4 regions of the Janthinobacterium sp. 1_2014MBL_MicDiv genome follow, and region 1 is predicted to be linked to each of the others. Evidence: predicted binding sites of a transcription regulator. Region 1 holds the regulator's gene; each other region holds the start of a gene.
The links. The regulator sigma-54, encoded in region 1, starts transcription at its own class of promoters, with help from an activator protein. The targets are predictions, from matches to a motif close to TGGCANGNAANCTGCTTT.
Positions count from the first base shown of each region.

Region 2: the regulator sigma-54 is predicted to act here: its motif matches at 1,668-1,685, upstream of YQ44_RS12525 (circularly permuted type 2 ATP-grasp protein).
Region 3: the regulator sigma-54 is predicted to act here: its motif matches at 1,818-1,835, upstream of YQ44_RS25580 (EDSAP-1 family PEP-CTERM protein).
Region 4: the regulator sigma-54 is predicted to act here: its motif matches at 2,679-2,696, upstream of urtA (urea ABC transporter substrate-binding protein).

Region 1 is NZ_CP011319.1:5,657,350-5,661,558, reverse strand. It holds gene lptC (LPS export ABC transporter periplasmic protein LptC) at 1-353, shown strand, start outside; gene lptA (lipopolysaccharide transport periplasmic protein LptA) at 379-972, shown strand; gene lptB (LPS export ABC transporter ATP-binding protein) at 972-1,727, shown strand; gene YQ44_RS24505 (RNA polymerase factor sigma-54) at 1,732-3,210, shown strand; gene hpf (ribosome hibernation-promoting factor, HPF/YfiA family) at 3,280-3,642, shown strand; gene YQ44_RS24495 (enoyl-CoA hydratase/isomerase family protein) at 3,797-4,209, shown strand, end outside.
Region 2 is NZ_CP011319.1:2,850,993-2,855,201, reverse strand. It holds gene YQ44_RS12530 (alpha-E domain-containing protein) at 1-182, opposite strand, end outside; gene YQ44_RS12525 (circularly permuted type 2 ATP-grasp protein) at 176-1,630, opposite strand; gene YQ44_RS12520 (sensor histidine kinase) at 1,780-2,931, opposite strand; gene YQ44_RS12515 (hypothetical protein) at 3,000-3,875, opposite strand; gene YQ44_RS12510 (TonB-dependent receptor) at 3,978-4,209, opposite strand, start outside.
Region 3 is NZ_CP011319.1:5,896,815-5,901,023, forward strand. It holds gene YQ44_RS29205 (hypothetical protein) at 1-389, shown strand, start outside; gene YQ44_RS25565 (dodecin) at 606-812, shown strand; gene YQ44_RS25570 (hypothetical protein) at 877-1,185, opposite strand; gene YQ44_RS25575 (hypothetical protein) at 1,336-1,710, shown strand; gene YQ44_RS25580 (EDSAP-1 family PEP-CTERM protein) at 1,924-2,916, shown strand; gene YQ44_RS25585 (LytR C-terminal domain-containing protein) at 2,984-4,048, opposite strand; gene YQ44_RS25590 (type II secretion system F family protein) at 4,060-4,209, opposite strand, start outside.
Region 4 is NZ_CP011319.1:1,836,577-1,840,785, reverse strand. It holds gene urtB (urea ABC transporter permease subunit UrtB) at 1-1,262, opposite strand, end outside; gene urtA (urea ABC transporter substrate-binding protein) at 1,372-2,625, opposite strand; gene YQ44_RS08215 (DUF4349 domain-containing protein) at 2,833-3,621, opposite strand; gene YQ44_RS08210 (transglutaminase-like domain-containing protein) at 3,655-4,209, opposite strand, start outside.

The sequences.
Region 1 (4,209 bases):
TCGACCAGCCTTTCGTGCGCAAGCTGACGCCCGGCATGCCGCCGATGAACATGAACGCGGAGCTGGCGCATATCGACGAGGGCAATACCCGATTGCAGCTGCACCGCAAGGTCGTGATCGACCGCGTGGCCAGTCCCAAGGCGCAGAACCTGACGCTCAAGACGGAAGCACTGACGGTGTTCCCCGATGAAGAGCGCATGGAAACGGACGTGCCGGTCGACATGCTGATGGGGGTCTCCCACGTGACCGGCGTGGGCATGAAAGCCAATAACGCCACCGGTGTGGTGGAAGTGCAGCAGGCGCTGCGCATCGTCCTCCCGCCGAAACCGCGCCCGGCCGCGGCGGCACACTGACAGAATGAAACAAGGAAACCATAATATGAAGAACATCTTGCTGTTGACTCTATTGTCGACCGTCTGCTCGCTGGGCGTGATGGGTGCGGCGCATGCCGAGAAGGCCGATTCCGAGAAGGAAGCCGTCATCACGGCCCAGCGCGGCCAGATGGATGACATCAAGCAAGTCCGTACTCTGACGGGCGACGTGGTGCTGGTGAAGGGCACCTTGACCATGAAGGCGGGGCGGGCCCTGATCACGGAAGACCCGCAAGGCTACCAGTTCATCACCTTCTGGGCCGATCCGGGCAAGCTGGCCACCTTCCGCCAGAAGCGCGATGGCGCGGGCGACCTGTGGGTCGAAGGCGAAGCGGAGCGCGTGGAATACGATAACAAGACGGAAGTGGTGAAACTGTTTTCCAAGGCCAAGCTGACGCGCCTGGAAGGCACGAAAATCACCGATGTGGCCAATGGCGCCTTCATTTCATATGACAGCCGCAACGAAGTGTTCAAGATGGAAAACAGTGACAGCGGCACCAGCGCCCCGGGCGCCGGTAGCGTGCGCATGGTGATCCAGCCGAAGACCAAGGCACCCGCGGCGGAGAAAGCGCCGGCGGCGCCCGCGCCAGGAAAGAAATAATGGAAAATACACGTTGCGGCAGTACCCTGATCGTCCGCGGGCTGCAAAAGACCTATGGCAAGCGGCAAGTCGTGCATGATGTTTCGCTGCAAGTCGAATGCGGTGAAGTGGTGGGTCTGCTGGGGCCGAACGGCGCCGGCAAGACCACCTCGTTCTACATGATCGTCGGCCTGGTGCCGTCGGATGGCGGTACCATCGATATCAGCGGCGTGGATATTTCCAGGCTGCCGATCCACCGCCGCGCGCAGATGGGCCTGTCCTATCTGCCGCAGGAAGCGTCCGTTTTCCGCAAGCTGACGGTGGAAGACAATATCCGCGCCGTGCTGGAAATCCAGACCGTCGAAGGCCGTCCGTTGACGAAGGCCGAGATCGAGGAGCGCCTGGATAAATTGCTGGCCGACTTGCAGATTGAAAAGCTGCGCGAGAACCAGGCCCTGTCGCTGTCGGGCGGCGAGCGCCGCCGCGTGGAAATCGCCCGTGCGCTGGCCACGGACCCGCGTTTCGTGCTGCTCGACGAACCGTTCGCCGGCGTCGACCCGATCGCCGTGATCGAAATCCAGCGCATCGTGCGTTTCTTGAAGGAGCGCAATATCGGTGTGCTGATCACCGACCATAATGTACGCGAGACGCTGGGTATCTGCGACCGTGCCTACATCATCAACCAGGGCTCGGTGCTGGCGTCGGGACGCCCCGACGACATCATCGCGAACGAGTCGGTACGCCGGGTCTATCTGGGCGAACACTTCCGCATGTGAGCCAATGAAACAATCATTGCAGCTGCGCACCTCGCAGCACTTGGCACTGACGCCGCAGTTGCAGCAATCGATACGCCTGTTGCAATTGTCTACCCTGGAATTGCACCAGGAGCTAGAGCAGCTGTTGACGGACAATCCCCTGCTCGAGCGTCTCGACGATCCGCTCGACCGCTCGTTGCGCCTGCTGTCCGATGGCGCCTTGAGTTCGACGGCCGCGCCGGCCGAGGCACCGCCCCAGCCACCGAGCCAGGAGGCGCCCGCCGCGCCGGCCGAAGCGGATGGGTTTGACGGCGAGGCGGGCGAGAGTCCGGCCGCCATGGATGGCGGCGACAGCGACTGGAGCGAAGCGAGCCGTGGCAAGGCGCCCGACGACGAAGATGCCCGTCCGCAACTCGAAGCCCATCACTGCACCTTGCGCGAACACCTGATGGAGCAGATGCGCGTGACGGTGCTCGAATTGCGCGACCGCGCGCTGGTCGAGCTGATCATCGACGCCCTCGACGACAATGGCTACCTGGAAGAGTCGCTCGACGACATCCTGGCGCGCCTGCCGGCGGAGCTGGACATCGACGCCGACGAGCTGCGCACGGCACTGGCGCTGCTGCAAAGCTTCGATCCGCCAGGCGTGGGGGCGCGCAACGCCTCCGAATGCCTGGCGCTGCAAATCAAGCGTTTGCCGCATATCGCCCTGGTGACGCGCCGCATGGCCATCGTCATCGTGGAAAAGCACCTGGCCTGGTTTGCCCAGCGCGATTTCAACAAGCTGAAAAAAGCCCTCGATTGCGACGACGAAGACTTGCGCGAGGCGCAGACCGTGATTCGCCTGTGCAATCCGCACCCGGGCGCCGTGTTCGCTTCCGACGTTTCCGACTACGTGGTGCCGGACGTGGTTGTCAAGCGCGCGCGCAATGGCTGGCAGGTGACGCTGAACAATGACGTCATGCCGCGCCTGCGCGTCAATGCCATGTATGCCAACCTGCTCAAGCAGGGCAAGGGCGAAGGCGCCATGGGTGCACAGTTGCAGGAAGCCAAGTGGCTGATCAAGAATATGCGCCAGCGCTTCGACACGATCCTGCGCGTGGCGCAGGCGATAGTAGAAAGACAAAAGAACTTTTTCTCGCATGGGGCCGTTGCCATGCGCCCCCTTGTGCTCCGTGAAATAGCTGATACACTGGGTTTACACGAGAGTACTATCTCGCGGGTAACAACTCAAAAGTACATGCTGACCCCGCACGGCATGTTCGAGTTGAAATATTTCTTTGGTAGCCACGTCGCCACCGAAGCGGGGGGCGAAGCGTCATCGACGGCGATACGGGCATTGATCGTGCAACTGACAGGAGCAGAAGACCCTAAAAATCCTTTATCCGACAGTAAGATTGCGGACATGCTGGGAGAACAAGGCATGGTGATTGCGCGACGTACTGTTGCCAAATACCGGGAAGCGTTGAAAATTCCGCCAGTGAGTCTGCGTAAGTGCTTGTAGTTTTTTCGGTTCCTCTGCGGGCCGGATACGATGGATACCGCACGAACCCGATCATCTTTAGGAGTGTGTATGAATCTCACCATCAGCGGACATCATCTCGAAGTGACACCAGCCATTCGTGAATACGTACAAACGAAGCTGGAGCGCGTGAAACGTCATTTCGATCACGTTATCGATATCGCCGTGATTCTGACCGTGGACAACCTCAAAGAGAAAGAAAAGCGTCAAAAGGCCGAAGTCAACCTGCGTCTGAGTGGCAAGACCGTCTATGTGGAAAGCCTGGCGCAAGACCTGTATGCCGCGATCGATACCCTGATCGACAAGCTGGACCGGCAAGTGATGAAATACAAAAGCAAAGTGCAAGGGCACGGTAAAGAGGCGATCAAGCATCTGCCAGACAACTCAGAGGATGAAGCCGTCGTCGCCGTCTAAGGCCACCCGCTTCTCGCAGTTGTGATCAACTAAGGGCGCACATCTTGCGCCCTTTTTTGCGCCCGTCACCCTTGCGCACGGATCGCCTGGCCGAACGCAAGGTTGCTCCTGCAGGCGCTAGAATGTTGGCACTTTCACTTCTTGCCTGCCTGCCATGAGCGACTTCGTCCACACCTCCATCCGCAACCGCACCGCGCACATCGTGCTCGACCGCCCGAAAGCCTTGAATTCCCTGTCGCTGGAGATGGTGCGCACCATGAGTGCCGCCTTGCTGGCCTGGCGCGACGATCCGCAGGTGGACGCCGTGGTGATACGCTCGAGCAGCGAAAAAGCCCTGTGCGCCGGCGGCGACATCCGCTTCTTTTACGATGCGGGCCGGGCCACGCCGCAGGGTGGCAGTGCATTGCTGGAAGATTTCTTTACAGAAGAATATGCTTTAAATCATTTAATCCATTTCTATCCGAAACCGTATATCGCCGTGATGGATGGCGTGGTGATGGGCGGCGGCATGGGCGTGGCGCAGGCCGGCCCCGGCAACCGCTTGCGCATCGTGACGGGCCGCACGCG
Region 2 (4,209 bases), 2.8 Mb from region 1:
TGGTCATACGCGCTCTGCAGTTCGGAAATGCCCAGGGTGGCGCGCCAGCCCTGTTCGGCATCCTGCTCGGACTGCGGCAGCATCGACGTTTGCATGTTGACGTCGAGCATGCGCGCCGTGTTTTCCGCCCGCTCCGTGTAGCGGGCCATCCAGAACAAATGATCGGCGGTGCGGCTCAGCATATTTTTTCTCCTGCAAAGACGGACGATGGTTCCAGCACCCACGTATCCTTGGTGCCGCCGCCCTGCGAGGAATTGACCACCAGCGAACCTTCGCCGAGCGCCACGCGGGTCAGGCCGCCGGGCACCATGGAAATCGTCTTGCCGGACAGCACGAATGGACGCAAATCGATGTGGCGCGGCGCGATGCCGGCCTCGACATACGTGGGGCAGGCGGACAGGGCCAAGGTGGGCTGGGCGATGTAGCCGCCCGGATTGGCCAGCAGGCGTTGGCGGAAGTCCTCGATCTGCGCGGCACTCGACGCCGGGCCCACCAGCATGCCGTAGCCGCCGGCGCCATGCACTTCCTTGACGACCAGTTGCGCCAGGTTCGCCAGCACGTAGGACAGATCGGCCGGCTTGCGGCACTGGTAGGTGGGCACGTTGTTGAGGATCGGCTCCTGCGACAGGTAAAACTTGATCATGTCGGGCACGAAAGGGTAGATCGACTTGTCGTCGGCCACGCCCGTGCCGATGGCGTTGGCCAGCGTCACCCTGCCGGCGCGGTAGACGGACAGCAGGCCCGGCACGCCCAGCGACGAGTCCGACCGAAACGCCAGCGGATCGAGGAAATCGTCGTCGACCCGGCGGTAGATGACGTCGACGCGCTTCGGGCCGCGCGTCGTGCGCATGTAGACCGAGTTATCGTTGACAAACAAATCCTTGCCTTCCACCAGTTCCACGCCCATCTGCTGGGCCAGGAACGCGTGTTCGAAGTAGGCGGAGTTGTACATGCCGGGCGTCATGACGACGACCGTGGGGTCATCGATCCCCATCGGCGCCACGGAGCGCAGGTTGTCGAGCAGCATGTCCGGATAGTGGTCGACGGGGGCGATGCGGTTGCGCGCAAACAGTTCCGGGAACAGCCGCATCATCATCTTGCGGTCTTCCAGCATGTAGGAGACGCCGGATGGCACGCGCAGATTGTCTTCGAGCACATAGAATTCACCCTGGCCGGCGCGCACGATGTCGACGCCGGCGATGTGGGCGTAAATGTCGGAAGCGACGGCGATGCCCTGCATTTCCGGGCGGTACTGGGCATTCTTGTAGATTTGCTCGGCGGGAATGATGCCGGCCTTGATGATGTTTTGTTCATGATAAATATCATGGATAAACATGTTCAGCGCCTGCACGCGCTGCACCAGGCCCGTCTGCATCTGCGCCCATTCGGCGGCCGGGATGATGCGCGGGATGGTGTCGAACGGTATCAGACGTTCCGTGCCGGCATCGTCGCCATACACGGCAAAGGTGATGCCGACCCTGCGGAAGGTGAGGTCGGCTTCGGCCCGCTTGCGGGCGATGGTGTCGGGGGATTGCTGCTCCAGCCAGCTATTAAATTCACGATAGTGTTCACGTACCTTGCCGTCCGTACCCACGTCATCTGCAGTCATTTCATTGAAAAAATTTGCCATGTTGTGATTTCCCCTTGAGCCTTGGTCTGACTATAGCTCAGCAGGAAGTGTGCCAATGCCGCAGCAATGCCGCACGCGTGAAATTGTGTAAAAAATGACCACTTTTGTGGCGTAAATCCGTCATCTGCACCGTATTGGTGCGTTACTTGTCAGTTTCTGGGGAAGTCGGCCGGATGGACGAAGGGCCGGCAATCGACGGGCAAGTCGAAAATGAAGCTCGTGCCCGTCTCGGGCGAGCTGTCGACGGCGATGCTGCCGCCATGGCTTTCGGCCACGTTTTGCACGAAGGGCAGGCCGATGCCCCAGCCTGGCGCCGGGCCATGGTTTTCGCGCCGCAGGTAGTCGAAGATGCGCTCGGCCTGTTCCGGCGCGATCGGGTGGCCGCCATTGTGCACGGTGATGATCATGCGTTCGTGCGTCTGTTCCACATGCAAGCCGATGGCGGCGTCATCGCCGTACTTGAGGGCATTGCTGAGCAGGTTTTCCAGCGCGCGCCGCAGCGAATTCTCGCACCACCAGCCGACGACAGATTGTCCATTGACAATACATTTATCGGGCCGCTGCAGGTTGACCTGGCTGGCCACGGCGCGCACCAGCGGCAGCACGTCGAACTGGCTCAGCACCAGCGGCAGCTGCTGGCCCTGGTGGTAGCTGAGGGTGTCGAGCAATTCCTCGATCATGCTGTCGAGCCGCTTGCTGTGTTCGGCAATCTTGTGCGCCAGCACGGCCACCCGTTCCGGTTCCGCTGGCCTGAGCAGCAACTGGGCGCTGGTGCTGATCACGGCCAGCGGATTGCGCATGTCGTGCGACAGGCCGGCCGCGATGCGGCGGCGGAAGCCTTCATGCATGCTGGTAAATTCGCGTATCGATTCGCGGATGCCCACGTCGATCGATTCGTTGATCACGCACCAGTCCTTGCGGCGCAAGGTGATGCCGGACTCGTGGGCGACGGCGGCGAAGCAGTCGCGGAAGATCTGGTATTCCTGGATCACCTGTTCCGGCCCGTAATTGGTCATGCGCGCCCGCTCGTTGCCATGCACGGCCGGCACATTGCTGTTGCTGGCGGCGTTTTCGCGCGGATGGCCGGGCGTCAGGGCCTCGGCCAGGTTGTCGAAAAAGGCCGGCAAGGTATTGATGAGGATGGGCGTGAGCAGCTGGTCGGCGCCGCGCACGCAGGCGCGCACGCGGTCTTCCCAGGCAGTGAGGACGGCGTCGCGCATGGCAAAGATGCGCTGCGCGCGCGCCAGCGGCGGGCCTGCGGCTGCCCGACGATCCGCGTGATGATGCGTGGCGTTACTCACCTGAACTCCCTGGCAGGAATGGCTATGCGCTTAATAGTATGCGCCAAATCAGCCGTCAGGGAAACGCATTATTGTCCAGTATTGGCCTGGCGCAGGGCCGCCTCCAGGCGCGCAAGCGAGGCTGACCAATCGGCCAGGGAAAAGTTCTGTGGATCATCATGACCGTTCGCAAAACCCGTGTCGAGCACGGCGTGGAAGGCGGGAATCAGCCACGTGCCCTTGCGCACGCTGGCGGCCAGGTACAGCAAGGCCAGGCGGTCATACTGCGCCGGCGTGAAACCGGGGTCGGGCGCCAGGCCATCGTTGCCCTTGCCGCCGCCGGGCACGGAACGGCGCGGCTGCACCAACTCCACGTGCAGGAACAGGCCCGTCAGCGACGGCTTGTCCTTTTCCAGCTTGCTGGCGTAGCCGGCCGTGCCAAAGTCGCGCACCGCCAGCGAATCGCCGAGGCGGTTCACATACACATGGCCTTTCGGACCGCCGCCCAGGGCGGGATTGCGCAGCGTAAAGTCGTTGAAATCCCAGCTGGCGTCGTTGATGTGGGCGGGAATCGCGTCCAGCAGGAAATTCGGGTAGCTGGTGTCGTGGATGACGAAATAGCGGGCCACGGGCGCCACCAGCCGTCCCACGGCGCGCGACAGCGGCGCGTCGACGGCGCCGCCGACGGCCATTTCATCGATGCCGTGCGTGGACAGATACGCGCGCAGGCTGGCCGGGGCGATGTCCGTGCGCTGGCCGACGTGGCTGTCGAGAAAGGCGGGCAGCGGCGCACTGGCGCCCAGGCGCGCATACAGCTTGACGGGGCGCAACAAGCACGTGGCCTGGGCCCGCGCATCGCCCTTGAAGCCGCTTTTCCAGGCAGCATACGGACAGGCAACTTGCTGCTGGGCAGCTGCGGGCAGGGACAGGGCCAGTGACACGAGCAGGGCAGGGGAGAGTTTCATGCGGGCATTGTCGCCGAACCGGGCGTGCCGGCACAGGCGCGCACGCGAAAAAAAAGCTGCCACGGGGACGGGCAGCTTTATCGCAGGCCGGCGCAGGCTGATTTAGAACGCCACGCTGCCCGAGACGACAAAGGTGCGCGGCGCAGCCAGCACCAGGCTGCCCGCGTCGAACGAGGAGACGGCCGAGGCCCAGTAGCTGCGGTCGGCCACGTTGTCGATGCGCGCGCGCAAGGTCACGTCATGGCCGGCCACCTGGGTCAGGTAGCGCGCGCCGATATCGACGCGGGTCCAGGATGGCAGCTGCTTGCTGTTGGCCAGATCCGCATACTGCGTC
Region 3 (4,209 bases), 240 kb from region 1:
ATTGCGCTGCTGACTTCATGATCATGGCTGCGGAAAGAGCCTTGCAAAGAAGTGTGCAATGCGATCGCAATCCATTGGAGAAAAATTGCACATCAACTTCCGACATACTGATCAAGCAAGAATTTAAAGCTCTGGAAAATGAAAAGTTAGTGAGCATGCAGGAAAAATATGAGAACTACATAGCCCATCCAGAGAAATATAATTACAACACCTATTCGAATATACATGCCATCGCAGACAAATGTAAACGGGGTGCAATCGATAAGGGCTTGCGTGACGGTGCATACAGCGACTACGTCGCCGCCAACTGCATGCCGCAAGCGAGGATAGCCTTTCTGAAACCACAACAGGAAATATTAGACAGAATAAAGGCTCGCCTGTCGAGTTGATGTCCTATAGCTGCTGATCGGCATCTGGATGGCAGACTCGGTTTTGCCTTCCAGACACCTTACCTTCAGCGATGTTTCAGGCCCGCTGTTTCAGGTAAGCCTCACGCGACGCATTGCTGCACTGCGTAATGACTGCGGCTGCGATTAGGCGCAAGATGGGTGCTTGTTAGCAAAGAAGAACCTTTCGATGTCCGGCTTTCCTACTGGGGAAACATCATGTCCGCACACACTTACAAGCTGATCGAACTGGTTGGCACATCGACCGAGAGCAGCGATCAGGCGATCCGCGATGCCATTGCCAAGGCGGCGCTCACGGTCAAGCACATGGACTGGTATGAAGTGACCGATTCGCGCGGGCATATCGTCGATGGCAAGGTGGCGCACTTCCAGGTCACGCTGAAGGTCGGCTTCCGCCTCGAATAAAGCCATGTGGCATGGGCGGCAGCGGCGTGCCCGCGGCGGCGCCTGGCCCAACCTTGCCCTCTCACTAGCGCCTGGCGACTGACCTGCTCTCCAGCCACTCCCGGCCGCCGTGGTCCAGCGCGGTCTCGATGACCTTGTCCGGCAAGCTGTAGACGGTTGCCCAGCTGGCGCGGCCGTCCTGCGTATTGGCGGGGAAGCTGTGCGTCTCGATCGGCCAATGGTATTTGCGCTTTAACGCCTTGACGATGGCGGCCAGCGAGACGCGGCCTTGCAGCGGTTCGGCGCCGGACTGGTCGCGGTTCGACAGCAGCACGGCCAGGACCTGGCCGCGGCCCGTGCGCGCGCCGGGGAAGGTGGGAGTTTTGTTTGCCATGGCCTATTTTACCGGGCGAGGGGCGACTGCCGCACCTTTGATCTGGCGCAAGCGCCGCAGCAGCCTTACGGCCACGATGGGCATTTCGCCAGGCGTGCCGGCGCCCCTCCGGCGGCCTGGGCCTATCATCACGGGGCACAGGAGCCTATCATGCACAGCCTGAACATCCACGCCATGCAGTGGCAGCCCGTCGCCGATATTTCCGCCGTCAATCCCTTGCTGCCCGAGGACGTGGCCTGCTTTCGCGAGCTGCGCGACGTGCTGCAGCGCTACGGCGCGCTCGAGCGTTTCGGCATTTCCCTGATCCACCGCCATTTCGATATCGCCGACGACGAGGAGCTGATGGAATACGCGGATGCGCAAGCGCGCACCCTGACGGTAAAACCTGTCAAGAAAAGCGACATCGACTGGCAGCATACGACGATTACCAACTGGAAACTGACGGCAGGCGAGGAAGTGGCGCGCATCGGCTGCGGTTGCGCGCGCAATTCCGGTGGGCATCTCGGCTACCACCGCGGCACCTGAGGCGCGGTAGCGACCGGCCGGCAAGCGGCGTCGGCCATTCTTACACTTTGCTTCCACCAGTCCAACCCGCTTTGCGCAAGCGTTTGATTCGACAGGATTTTCTTGTGTGGCACGCAAGCTGCTTATCTCCGTCTACGAGATGAATCCAGGCAAGTCGTCCTGGATTCTTTATCCCCCCGGATTTTCCGAGACTGACCACGATAAGAGGCTGCGATGAATGTCGATCACACACGAAGCAAGACCCTGGGCTGGCTGGGCGCACTGGCGGCGGCAAGCCTGCTGGCCAGCGGCCAGGCGCATGCCGGGGCGTACGGCCTGGCCGTCAATGAGTTGAGCAATTTCCGCATCACCACCAGCGCCGGCGCGCTGTCGCTGGCCGGCGCCAACCGCAACGCCAGCGACAGCGCCTTTTTCCAGGGCGGCGTGGCCGTCAATCCGCGCGCCGTCAACACGGGCCCGGCCGCCAATGCCGACGTGCCGCAAGTGTGTTCCGGCAGCGGTTGCACGGGCCTGCCGCAGAACCACTACGCCCCCACCACGGCACTGGAGTTTGCGCGCGGCGATGCCCACGCCTTCGGCAACATGCTCAACGGCACTGGATCCACCGTGCTGGCCGTTTCGGAGGCGCAGCGCAACACGGTGGGCGCCGCCTCGGCCACGGCCGGCGACACGCTGACCGGCTCCGTCAACCTGACCCTGTCGAGCGCCGGCTTCATCACCTTCAGCTTCATGGGACGGCGCGACCTGCGCACCAGCGTGACGGCGATGGGCGACAAGTCCAATGTGTCGATCATGGATATCTTCAATATCTCATGCAACAGCGCCAGCCCCGTCGGCTGCCTGTCGCATGCCAATGCCGACGGCGTGATCTTCCAGTTCGCGCCCGATGGCGACGCCAACAATGGCAGCGACATCAACGGCAACCACGGCGCGGGCAGCCTGGATCCGTTCAGCCTGAACATGACGGCCGGCACCAACGATCCGTCCACAGGGCGCGCCTTCACGAATGGCCTGGCGCAATTTTCTCTGACGTCGAACTTCGCGCTGGCGGCCGGCAGCTACACCTTGAATTTTTCCAAGTCCACGCGCACCGATATCGTCGTGATCGATCCCGTGATCGTCGTGGTGCCGGCACCGGCCACCCTGCTGTTGCTAGGCACTGGCCTGGCGGCCCTGGCCTTCACGCGGCGGCGGCAACCCAAATAATTAGCAGCAAGCAAAAACACGCGGCGCCCGCCAGGGCGCCGCGTGTTTTTGCTTGGGCGGCTGCGCTTCAGCCCAACCGCGCCAGCGCCTGGCGCGCCAGTTGCAGCTGCTGCAGATAGTAACGGTGCAAGGTGGCGGGGTCGCCGAAGTCGCGCCCGAGTATCAGGCGCAGTTCGCTGGCGGGACAGTCGGCGGGCAGGGTTTGCACCGGCATCCCCAGTTGGCGGGCCAGCTGGCGCGCCGCCTGCTCCTGCGCGGGCCGGTATTCGACGCGCGTGCGCGCCACCTGGAACGAGCTGTCATTTCCCAGGCGCACCACCTGCACGGGTCCGCCGGCCAGGCTGCGCGCCAGCGCGGCGGCCATGCCCGGCACGCCATTGCCATTGAGGATTTCCAGGCGCGGACGCGGCGCGCCGGCCAGCGCCGCCGTTGCCGGCGCAGCGACAGCAATGGGGACGCCGCGCTCCATCGCCGGCACGCGCCGCAACAGGGCCATGCCGTCGCGTTGCGTGATTTCCACGCGCGCCATGGCCGGTGCCGCCGCTACCGGCGCGAGCGCAACGGGTTCCGCCGCGCCGCGCAACAGGGCCGCATCGCGGCGCGGGTCGTGCTCTTGCAAGCTGTTTGCCTGGCGCCGCATCACGGCGGCGCGCTCGTGCTGCCCCAGCCGTTCCAGTACTTGCGCCAGGTGCTGCCAGGCCAGCGCATTGAACGGATCGAGCAGGCAGGCCTGTTCCAGCGCGGGCAAGGCCAGCGCATCGCGGCCGCTCAAGGCATAGGCGTGGCCGAGATTGCTGAACAGATAGGCCTGCTGCGGGCGCGGCGTGCCCGCTTCCTGCGTCAGGGCCAGCCAATGGGCGATGGCGGCGTCATGCTCGCCGCGCTGCGCGTGCAGCACGGCCAGCGCGTTGCGCGCATGCACATGGCGCGGCGCACTGCGCAGCGCTTGCTCATACGCCGCCTGCGCGGCGGGCAGGTCGCCCCGGTCGAAGGACTGGCGCCCCGCCGCATAGGCGCTGTCGGCGTCAGGCAGCGGCGACAACGGCGGCGGCGCGGGCGCCGTGTGGCTGGCGCAGGCGCCCAGGCCCAGGCAGGCGCAGGCGGCGGCCAGGCGGGAAATCGTCGAACGCATGGTATCTCCTTTCAGCGGCTGGCCATGGCCGGCACGAGTACGCGATAGACTTCGATCACGGCCGGCCCCATGAGGACCAGCATGAGGGTGGGAAAGACGCAAAAAATCAGGGGAAACAGCAATTTCAGGGCGATCTTGGCCGCCGCCTCCTCGGCCAGCAG
Region 4 (4,209 bases), 2.6 Mb from region 1:
TCGGCCATGCGGCGGTTTTGCGTGACGGCGCGCACGAACAGGCCCAGCCGCGTCCTGTTCAGGATCAGCCACACGGCCGCCACGACGACGATGGCAAAGCCGATGATGGCCAGGCGGTTGTACGGCAGCACGAGGCCGCCCAGCACGGTGACGCCGCCCGACATCCAGGCCGGGTTGGCCACTTCCACGTTCTGCGCGCCAAAGATCGTGCGCACCAGCTGCATGAGGATCAGGCTGATGCCCGAGGTGGCCAGCAGGGTTTCCAGCGGCCGCCCGTACAGCCAGCGGATCACCGTGCGCTCGAGCGCCACGCCGACCAGGCCGGCCACGAGAAAGGCGGCCGGCAAGGCGGCCAGCAAATACGCATCCTGCATGGCGGGCAAGTAGGTGCGGAAAAACAGCTGGCACAGATACGTCGTGTAAGCGCCTATCATCAGCAGTTCGCCATGCGCCATGTTGATGATGCCCATCAAGCCGAATGTGATGGCCAGGCCCAGCGCCGCCAGCAGCAGCACGCTGCCCAGCGAGATGCCGTAAAACACATTGCCGGCGATCTCCATGCGCGACACTCGTCCCTTGATCTGGCGCATGGTGTCGATGGCCGCCAGCTGCACGGCTTCATCGGGCTCGCTGGCCTTGCCATCGGCACCGCGCTCCAGCATGGCGTGCAGCACGGGCAGCAGGCGCGCATCGCTGCTGCCCGCCAGCGCCTGCACGGCTTGCCTGCGCGTGGCCGCGTCCGGCGCCTGCAGGTTGGCGCTGGCGATCAGCACCTGCAATACCTGTTTGATGTCAGCATCGTTTTCCTGCGCCAGCGCCGTGCGGATCAGGGGGAGCTGCGCGGGGTCGACGGCCTGTTGCAGCGCCTGCGCGGCAGCCAGGCGCGTGGCCCGTTCCGGCGCCAGCAGCTTCAGCCCCGACAGGGCGCCCGCCACGGCCGCGCGCAAGCGGTTGTTGACCATCACGCCATCGATGCCATCGGGCAGCGGCACGCTCTTGCCGCTTGCCGGGTCATACGCTTGCTCGCCATCGACGATATACACCTGGCCGTCGGGCGCCGCATGCAAGGCGTCGTCCTGCAAGGCTTGCAGGACGCGGATGGCCTCGGGCGTGGCGAGGGCGGCGATCTGCGCGACGGCGGCGACCCTCGTGTCGGCATCGTCGCCGGCCAGCGGCTTGAGCAGGTCGGGAGGGATGGCGGCCTGCGCGAGCGGGGATATCAATAGACAGGCAAGGAGCAGCAGTTTGGGGATGAACCTCATTGTAAGTTCCATGGAAAAACTGCACGGGGCGAGCGCTTACCCCAAAGGCGAGGACTGGGGTTGGCCCCTCAGGATCCGACCCCGGCATTTGCTGGTGGGTAAATAGCGCCTACAGCTTCTGCTTGCCCTCATTGCCCTTGATAAATGGACTCCACGGCTGGGCGCGTATCGGCTCCCTGGTTTTCCACACGACATTGAATTGCCCATCGGCCTTGATCTCGCCTATCATCGCGGGCTTGTGCAAGTGGTGATTCGTCGCATCCATGGTCAGGGTAAAGCCCGATGGCGCTTTCACGCTCTGGCCCGCCATGGCGGCGATCACCTTGTCCGTGTCCGTCGATTTCGCCTTTTCCACGGCTTGTGCCCACATGTGGATGCCGACATAGGTCGCTTCCATCGGGTCGTTCGTCACGACCGAAGCCGCGTTCGGCAACTTTTGTGCCACGGCGTACGCCTTCCACTGCTTGATGAAGGCCGTGTTGACGGGATTCTTGACGGATTCGAAATAATTCCACGCCGCCAGATGCCCCAGCAGCGGCCTGGCATCGATGCCGCGCAGCTCTTCCTCGCCCACGGAAAACGCGACGACGGGCACGTCGGTGGCTTTCAAGCCCGCATTGCCCAGCTCCTTGTAGAACGGCACGTTGGAATCGCCATTGATGGTGGAAATGACGGCCGTCTTGCCGCCCGCGGAAAACTTCTTGATGTTGGCGACGATCGTTTGATAGTCGGCGTGGCCGAATGGCGTGTAGACCTCGCTGATATCGCTGTCCTTGACGCCTTTGCTTTTCAGGAAGGCGCGCAGGATCTTGTTGGTGGTGCGCGGATACACATAATCCGTGCCCAGCAGCACGAAGCGCCTGGCGCCGCCGCCATCCTTGCTCATCAGGTATTCCACGGCCGGGATCGCCTGCTGGTTCGGTGCGGCGCCCGTATAAAACACATTCTTTTCCAGTTCCTCGCCCTCGTATTGCACGGGATAGAACAGCAGGCTGTTGAGTTCCTTGAACACCGGCAAGACCGACTTGCGCGACACGGACGTCCAGCAGCCGAACACGACAGCCACCTTGTCCTGCGCCACCAGCTGGCGCGCCTTTTCCGCGAACAGCGGCCAGTTCGATGCCGGGTCGACGACGACGGCTTCCAGCTTCCTGCCCAGCACGCCGCCCTTGGCATTGATTTCCGCAATCGTCATCAAGGCCACGTCTTTCAGCGACGTTTCGGAAATGGCCATGGTGCCCGACAAGGAGTGCAAGATGCCCACCTTGATCGTGTCGGCGGCCAGCGCCGCCTGCGTGAATGCCGAGGCGGCCAGGGCCAGTGCGCCTGCTGCTGCCGCTTTCAAGATGATGCGTCGTGACATGAAGACTCCTGTGGTGGGTGCGTGGTTGTCGGACTGGGGCATACGCTGTTGTTAAAGCAGAATGCATGCCAGCGCCGGCAGGCGTGCGGCACGGGGCGCGCGCCACGCCATGGTGCACCCGAGACAATCCCGCACGAAAAAAAACCTGGCTGCACAAGGACTGTGCAGCCAGGTTTCAACTTGCCGTAAAACGGTGCGCCGGGCGCGTCAAGCCTTGCGCGGCGCGCCGCGCAGGCGGCGCCAGCCCTTGCGCCCCAGCGGGAACAGCAGCACGAAGGCGAGCAGCCATGGCAGGATGTAGGCCATGGCCGTGATGGCGTTGGCCACGCCTTCCGACAGGTTCTCCGTGAAATTGCCCAGCGCGCGCTTGACGGGCGTCCAGAACGACTGGCGGCCTTCGGCGCTGATGGCCACGTTCAGCAAGTCAGTGTCGATGCGCTGCATCAACAGCGCGTTGGCCGCCGTCGCCTGCTCCAGCTCCACCTGCACGGTGGCCAGTTCCTTGGTCACCTTGATCAGGGCGTCGACATTCGCGCCCGAACGCTTTTCCAGGTCTTGCAGCTGCGCCTGGTATTGCTTGAGCATGTCCAGGCGCTTCTTGCTGTCGAGCACGGGGCGGCCCAGGTCTTCCACCTTGGTGCCCTGGCTGATGACGTCGCCTTCGGCGGCAACGAGCGCGACGAGCTTCCTGATACCGGCCGGCTTGGCCCGCATGCTGATGCGCGCGTGCACGTAACGGCCGCTGTCGATGCCTGAATCGAGCAGCAGGCAGCCATTGTCCGTATCGGCCTTGCAGGCGGCGACCACTTTTTCATACAGGGGCCGCACCTGGGCCTCATGCGTATCGACGCTGACGTTGTGCTCATAGGCAAGAAACTCGCTGCCCTTTTCCTTGCCATCGAGGCGCGCGGCGCTCGATTGCCCGCCGCTCTCGCCCTTGCTGCCGCAACCGGCCAGCAGCAGGACGCCCATCAGACTCATATAGACTATTTTCATTATTGCTTTCTTTAGATTATTTTTACTTTTGCATTATTTGGGCAGCATCTGCAGATCGGGCAAGTGCGCGGCCACGTCGTGCACGGTGGCGTGCCGTGTCAGCGCGGCCACCACTTGCGGCAACGGTTCCGGCCAGATTTCGGGCAAGTCGCGCTCCTCGGCCGCCAGCACGGGAAAAGCCAGCTGCTCGCGCGGCGGCACGAAGGCGGCGTCGACGCCCGGCTTGTTGCCGCGCGCATCGATGCGGTACCAGCCGAAATCCTGCAGATACACGGCGTTCAAGCCATGCAGGCAAAACGGCGGCCCCACCTCGCCGACGGCCAGGCGCTGGTAGCACAGGCCGGCAGGAATGCCATTGGCGCGCAGCAGCGCGGCCAGCAGGTGGCTCTTCGCATAACAATAGCCGGTGCCATGCTGCAAGACGTCGGAAGCGCGGCAGGTGACGGGATTGCGCTGGTAATCCCAGCTGTGGGCTATCTCGTCGCGCACGAATTCAAAGCAGCGGCGCGCGATGGCGGCGTCGCCTGTCGCGCCGGCGGCCAGCGCGGCCGCCCTGGCGCGCACGGCGGGGTGGTCGCTGTCGATCTG